2 linked regions of the Caldimonas brevitalea genome follow. The protein of the gene in region 1 binds, or shares a complex with, the protein of each later gene. Links are inferred from orthologs where the notes say so. Each region holds a gene or a part of one and is shown in the gene's direction. Other genes may lie near its edges.

The links.
Region 2: the proteins of AAW51_RS22405 (region 1) and dsbD are in contact, whole or in part, in a crystal structure (PDB 1JZD), measured with the Escherichia coli proteins. The link is inferred for Caldimonas brevitalea from one-to-one orthologs.

What each region holds. Positions count from the first base shown.
Region 1 is NZ_CP011371.1:5,315,475-5,318,647, reverse strand. What follows is about bases 168-3,031. They hold AAW51_RS22405 (DsbC family protein), read left to right. Parts: upstream 168-1,170; coding sequence 1,171-1,893; downstream 1,894-3,031. Other genes in these bases: AAW51_RS22395 (M61 family metallopeptidase), read left to right, coding at 2,803-3,031; AAW51_RS28515 (DUF4148 domain-containing protein), read right to left, coding at 2,024-2,398; AAW51_RS22410 (FAD-dependent monooxygenase), read left to right, coding at 168-1,111. In the rest of the region: more of AAW51_RS22410, read left to right, coding at 5-167; more of AAW51_RS22395, read left to right, coding at 3,032-3,173. UniProt on the Escherichia coli protein: Acts as a disulfide isomerase, interacting with incorrectly folded proteins to correct non-native disulfide bonds.
Region 2 is NZ_CP011371.1:5,721,185-5,724,391, reverse strand. What follows is about bases 1-2,898. They hold dsbD (protein-disulfide reductase DsbD), read left to right. Parts: upstream 1-386; coding sequence 387-2,411; downstream 2,412-2,898. Other genes in these bases: AAW51_RS24285 (response regulator), read left to right, coding at 2,829-2,898; cutA (divalent-cation tolerance protein CutA), read left to right, coding at 38-379; AAW51_RS24305 (ABC transporter permease), read left to right, coding at 1-6. In the rest of the region: more of AAW51_RS24285, read left to right, coding at 2,899-3,207. UniProt on the Escherichia coli protein: Required to facilitate the formation of correct disulfide bonds in some periplasmic proteins and for the assembly of the periplasmic c-type cytochromes.

The sequences.
Region 1 (3,173 bases):
GGCGATGAACCGCTATGACGTTTCGATACGGGGCAGTGGCATCGTCGGCAAGGCGCTTGCGCTGAGCCTGGCGAAGCTGGGCCTCCAGATTGCGTTGAGCCGCCCGAGCGTGCCGCCGGGCGAGGACGTGCGCGCCTATGCCTTGAGCGCCAAGTCGGTCGAGCTGCTGCGGGCGCTGAAGGTGTGGGACGGCTTGCCGCCGCTGGCCGCTACAGCGGTGTACGACATGCGGGTGGAAGGTGATGCAGGCTCGGTCGCCGCGCTCGAGTTCTCGGCCTGGGAGCAGGGGGTGGGTGAGCTGGCGTGGATCGTCGACGCCGCTGCGCTCGAGGCCTCGCTGGCCCAGGCAGTGCGCTTCCAGGCCCACATCACCGAAGTCGATGCCCCGGTCACGGCGGCCCTGGTGGCCGTGTGCGAGGGCAAGGCGTCGACTGAGCGCGAAGTGCGCGGCGTCGAGTGGCAGCGGCATGGCTACGGCCAGACCGCCATCGCGGCGCGCCTCGTGGCCGACCAGCCGCATCGTGGTGTCGCGCGCCAATGGTTCCGATCGCCCGACGTGCTGGCGCTGTTGCCGTTCGACCGCCCGGAGGCGGGCCACAGCTACGGCCTGGTGTGGTCGCTGCCCGAGGCGCGAGCCGAAGCGCTGATGGCGCTGGACGAGCCCGGCTTCACGCAGGCCCTGCAGGATGCTGTCGGCGCTTCGGCGGGCACGCTGCGTCTGGCTTCGGCCCGTGCAGCCTGGCCGCTCGCACTGGCACAGGCAAGCCGTTGGAGCGGCGCCGGCTGGGTGTTGCTCGGCGATGCGGCGCACGTGGTGCATCCGCTGGCGGGGCAGGGCCTCAACCTCGGCCTGGCCGACGTGGAGGTGCTGGCGCGCGTGTTGCGCGAGCGCGAAACGTGGCGGAGTGTCGGCGACGAGAAGCTGCTGCGCCGGTACGAGCGCGAGCGGGCGGCCCCGACCTGGGCGATGGGACGCGTCACGGACGGACTCTTGCAACTGTTCGCCGTCGAATCCGGCCCGGTGCGGGAACTTCGCAATCGCGGCCTGACTCTAGTCAACCAACTCGCCCCGCTGAAGCGCTGGCTCACCGGGCGCGCGCTCGATTCCTGACACGCGTCGTGCATCACGGCCGCCTGCCTCTCATTTCCCTGTTTCGGAGAACCCTGTCCATGAAGTTGCGCCGCGTCGCCACCGCCGCCTTGTTGACCCTCATTGCCAGCGCCGGCGTTGCGCAGGAGGCCGTGATTCGCAAGAACCTGGCCGAGCGCCTGCCCAATTTGCCGAAGATCGACGAGGTCTCGAAAGCGCCTGTCGACGGGCTCTACGAAGTGCGCTTCGGCACCGACATCGTCTACACCGATGCCGAAGGCAACTTTTTGATCCAGGGCGAGATCATCGACGCGCGCGTGCGCAAGAACCTGACCGAAGAGCGCATCAACAAGCTGACCGCGATCGATTTCGCGTCGCTGCCGCTGAAAGACGCCATCGTCTGGAAGAACGGCACGGGCAAGCGCAAGATCGCCGTGTTCGCCGATCCCAATTGCGGCTATTGCAAGCGTTTCGAGCAGGACCTGCAGGCCGTGAAGGACGTCACGGTCTACACCTTCCTCTATCCCATCCTGGCGGCCGATTCGGCGGCCAAGTCGGACGCCATCTGGTGTTCCAAGGACCGCACCAAGGCCTGGCTGGACTGGATGCTGCGCAGCGTGCAGCCGGCCCCCGCACCGGAGGGTTGCCAGACCCCGGTCGCGCGCAACAGCGCGCTCGGCCGCAAGCACCGCGTCACCGGTACGCCGGCGCTGGTGTTCGAGGACGGCACCCGGGTCCCGGGGGCCATGAACACCGAACAGATCGAGCAGCAACTCACGGCGGTCGCGCAGGCCAAGCGCTGAAGCGGTCAGCGCTTGGCGCAGGGCGAACGCCTGCGCGGCGGCGTGCTGCCCGAGGGCGGTCGTCGTCTTCATGAAAAACGCCGCGCTGTTGCGCGGCGTTTTGCTTCCCGGGACACCTGGGTGGTGTCGATTACTGTACCGCGGGAGCGGCCGGTTGGGCCGCGTAACGGCTGGCTTCCTGGTTCTTGGCCACCAGGTCCTGGTAGACCACCGGGTCGAACGGCTCGGCGTGCAACGCGGCGTATTCGCCGTTGGCCTGGGCGCGCTTCAGTTCGGCGACCACTTCGGCACGGGTGCGGGTGCTGGCGACTTGCGGGAAATAGCCTTCCTCGAACACCTTCAGTTCGCCGGCATCGCGGGCCCGGATCAACTCTGCGTGCACTTCGGCGCGGGTGCGCTCCGACTTGCCGTTCGGTGCGGGGTCCGGCGTGGCTTCCTGGGCGAACGCGGTGGCGGACATCAGGGTGGCGGCAGACACGAGGGCAGCGGCGACGATCTTGTTCACGGCAGTTCCTTTCGATTCTTCAGAAGTTCGGACTTGCGTTGCTTGTGGCATGAAGTGCGTATCCGATGGCTGAAGATTAGGGGTTTCCCTGGGTTCGGGAAATCACTGCCCAGGCAATGAGTCGTTGCGAAACCAGGAACAATGACAGGAGGTAACGGGCGGCGGTCGCCCCCGGCGGCGCGCGGCGCGCCCGCGCGGCAGCGGCGACAATCTCCGCTGCCGGCCGGCTGCCGGCGCGGTCTTGGCGCTTGCTGTTGAGTCGTGTGGCGGGTCCGTCGCGCTCCTGAGACGGCACGGCGTCCTGGCTGCTGCTGCGTTTTCGGCTCACCGCAGTGGCCAACCCCAGCTGTTTTTTCTGGCTGCCGCGGGCAGCCGAGCCTCACCCCGAACCGAGCGACGCCTGCATGATTTCGTATCGCATCGAACCTTTCGATCTGCACGCCCACCTGTTCCGCGTGGTGGTGCGCATCCCAGACCCGGCGCCGGAGCAGCGCGTGTCGCTGCCGGTCTGGATTCCGGGCAGCTATCTGGTGCGCGAGTTCGCCCGCCATCTGCAGCAGCTGACGGCCCGCCAGGGGCAACGCGAGCTGTCGGCCGAGCAGGTCGACAAGGCCAGCTGGGTGGTGCGCTGCGAAGGGCGGGGCGCGCTCGAGCTGAGCTATCAGGTCTACGCCTTCGACACCTCGGTGCGGGCGGCTTTTCTCGATGCGACGCGCGGCTTCTTCAACGGCACCGGAGTGTTTTTGCGCGTCGAAGGCCGCGAGCAGGAGCCGCA
Region 2 (3,207 bases), 410 kb from region 1 along the record:
TCCTAAAGTCATCGATACCGACCGAAGGAGCACGCTCATGTTGAACCGCCGCGTCTCGGACGACACGCCCTTGCTCGCATTGAGCACGGTCGACGACGAAGCCGTCGCCCGCTCGCTCGCTCGCGAACTGCTCGACGCCGAACTCGTCACCTGCGTCAACCTCGTGCCGGGCGTCACCTCGATGTACCGGTGGCAGGGCCGCATCGAAGAAAGCCGCGAATGGCTGCTGCTGCTCAAGACCTCGTCGTCACGCTGGCCGGCGCTCAAGCAACGCCTGCCCGCGCTGCATCCCTACGACGTGCCCGAACTCATCGCGACCGAGATCGTCGACGGGCTGGAACCCTATTTGCGCTGGCTGGTCTCAGCAGGGAAGGAGTGAGCAAACAATGATGCGCGCAAGGGGTTGGAGGGCCGCACTCGCGGCCGGGGTGGGCGTGCTGCTGTCGGCGACGCTGGCGGTAGCGGCAGAAGAAGACGATTTTCTCGAACCCGAGCAGGCGTTCCGCTTCTCGGCCCGTGCGCTCGACGATCGCAGCGTCGAGGTCAGCTTCGAGGTGGCGCCCGGCTACTACATGTACCGCGAGCAGTTCAAGTTCGCGGGAGCGCCCGCCGTCACGCTCGGCACGCCCGAGATCCCTCCCGGCAAGGTCAAGTACGACGACACCTTCAAGAAAGACGTCGAGACACACCGCGGGCGCGTCGCGATCCGCATCCCGGTGACACTGGCACAAGGCCCGTTCCTGCTGAGCGTGACCAGCCAGGGCTGCGCCGACAAGGGCTTGTGTTACCCGCCGATGGAGCAGCACGCCGAAGTACGCCTGGCGGGCTTTGGCGGCGGCAGCAACAGCGTGACCGTGGTGAACGAGCCGTCGGCCCGCCCTGGAGGCGGTGTGCGCTCACTGCTGGCGGGTGTGCTGGGGCGGAGCACCGGCAGTGGCGGCAGCTCGACGGGCAGCAGCGCCGGGCAGGCCGCTGTCGAAAACAGCAGCAGCAGCAACGGCACCACCGACAACACCGGTAGCCCTCCCGGGGCCGGCGCGCCCGGCAAGGTGCTGGCGGCACCGACCGCCGAACAACTCGTCAACACCCCGTCGCCCACCGCCACCGAGGGCATCGAAAGCGCGTTGCAATCGGGCTGGCTGCCGGCCGTGGCGCTGGTGTTTTTCGTGGCCGGCGTGCTGTTGTCGCTGACGCCGTGCGTGTTGCCGATGTTGCCCATTCTGTCGTCCATCATCGTCGGCCAGGCCGAGGGCGGTGAACGCGTCAGCCGCAGCCGCGGTGCGGTGTTGGCCGCCAGCTACTCGCTCGGCATGGCACTCGTCTACACCGCCTTCGGCATCGCCGCCGGCCTGGCCGGCGAAGGCCTCGCCGCCTCGCTTCAGACGCCCGCCGTGCTCGGCGCTTTCGCAACCCTGCTGGTGCTGCTGTCGCTGTCGATGTTCGGCTTCTACGACCTGCAGCTGCCGAGCGGCTTGCGCCAGGGCCTCGCACGAGCCTCGGGCCGGCTGCGCGGTGGCCAACTGCTCGGAGTGTTCCTGATGGGCGGCCTGTCGGCCCTCATCGTCAGCCCCTGCGTCGCGGCACCGCTGGCCGGCGCGCTGGTCTACATCAGCCAGACCCGTGACGTCGTGCTAGGCGGCCTGGCCTTGTTCATGCTCGCCGCCGGCATGAGCGTGCCGCTGCTGTTGATCGGTGCTTCCGCCGGCCGGTGGCTGCCGCGCAGCGGGGCCTGGATGGAGCACGTCAAACACTTCTTCGGGGCGCTGCTGCTGGCGGTCGCGCTCTGGATGCTGCAGCCCGTGCTGCCCGGCTGGGCGGCGATGGGGTTGTGGGGTGTGCTGCTGCTGGTGAGCGCCGTCTATCTGCGGGTTTTTGACCCGCTGCATGGCGGCGCCAGGGGCAGCGCCAAATTGCTCAAGGGCCTGGGCGTGGTGCTGGCCGTGCTGGGCGTGCTGCAGCTGATCGGCGCCGCCTCGGGCGGGAACGACCCGGCGCAACCGCTCCAGCACCTGGCGGCAGGTGGTGACGACAACGGGCCCAACCCGGCGACAGCGCTGCCCGCCTTCCGCAAGGTGGCCAGCGTGGCCGAGCTCGACCAGGTGCTCGCCACGGCCCAACGTCCCGTGATGCTCGACTTCTACGCCGACTGGTGTGTCTCCTGCAAAGAGATGGAGCGCTACACCTTCGCCGACCCGCGCGTACGCGACAAGCTCGCGTCGGCCTTGCTGCTCAAGGCCGACGTGACCCGCAACAGCGCCGAAGACCGCGCCCTGCTGAAGCGGTTCGGCCTGTTCGGCCCGCCGGGCACTCTGTTCTTCGATGCACAAGGACAGGAGGTGAGGGCGGCACGTGTGATCGGCTTCCAGTCCGCCGATCGCTTCCTGCAGTCGCTCACCGCGGCAGGGCTTTGATCCCAGCCGGCCTGCGTTTCATTTTCACTAGGGGCTGGCGCACAAAGAAGAACATATGCTATAGTCTCACTTCTCTGCCGCGGGGTGGAGCAGTCTGGTAGCTCGTTGGGCTCATAACCCAAAGGTCGTAGGTTCAAATCCTGCCCCCGCAACCAAATACAATGAGTCAAACGCCAACCCTTCGGTTGGCGTTTTGCTTTGGGCGTCGCCTGCCGCGAGGGCCGCTATAGGCGTCGCCCCCCGTCGCCGCGCTGTTCCTCGGCGATGGTCCGAGCACTCCTTCCTGCCCGACCCGGTGAAACCGCGTCGCCCGACCTACCGGTCGACGCGCCGCGATGGGCTGAGCCACGGGTAAACCCGTGGGAACAACCCTTGCTCAGCACCACCTCATGGTTCACTGCTGACCCGGGTTTGCCCATGCCTTCCAAGCTGCTGACAGTCTGCGAAGCCGTCACCGCCGGCGCTCGGGTCGCGCTGCCGGCCGCGCTGGCCAAGGGTCTGGCCCTGCTGAATGACTACCTCGGCCCGACCGCTCGCTTCGAGAGCGACGCCGTTGCCTTGCGCCACCGGCTCGATCGCCTGTTGCGTATTGCAGTGCAACACACGCCCAGCGGTTGCCTTTTGTTCACGACCGAGGTTCGTGAGGGTCCGGCCGGGCGTTGGGTGGCCGAAACGCAGATCGCCGCCACAGGTTTGCAGCTGACGGCGGCGCACCTGGCCGCGGCACTGCCGGAGGGCGCGCCGATCGAGACCGAGGGGCCGGCGCCGGACGATCCCGAGCAAATGGTCACGACCC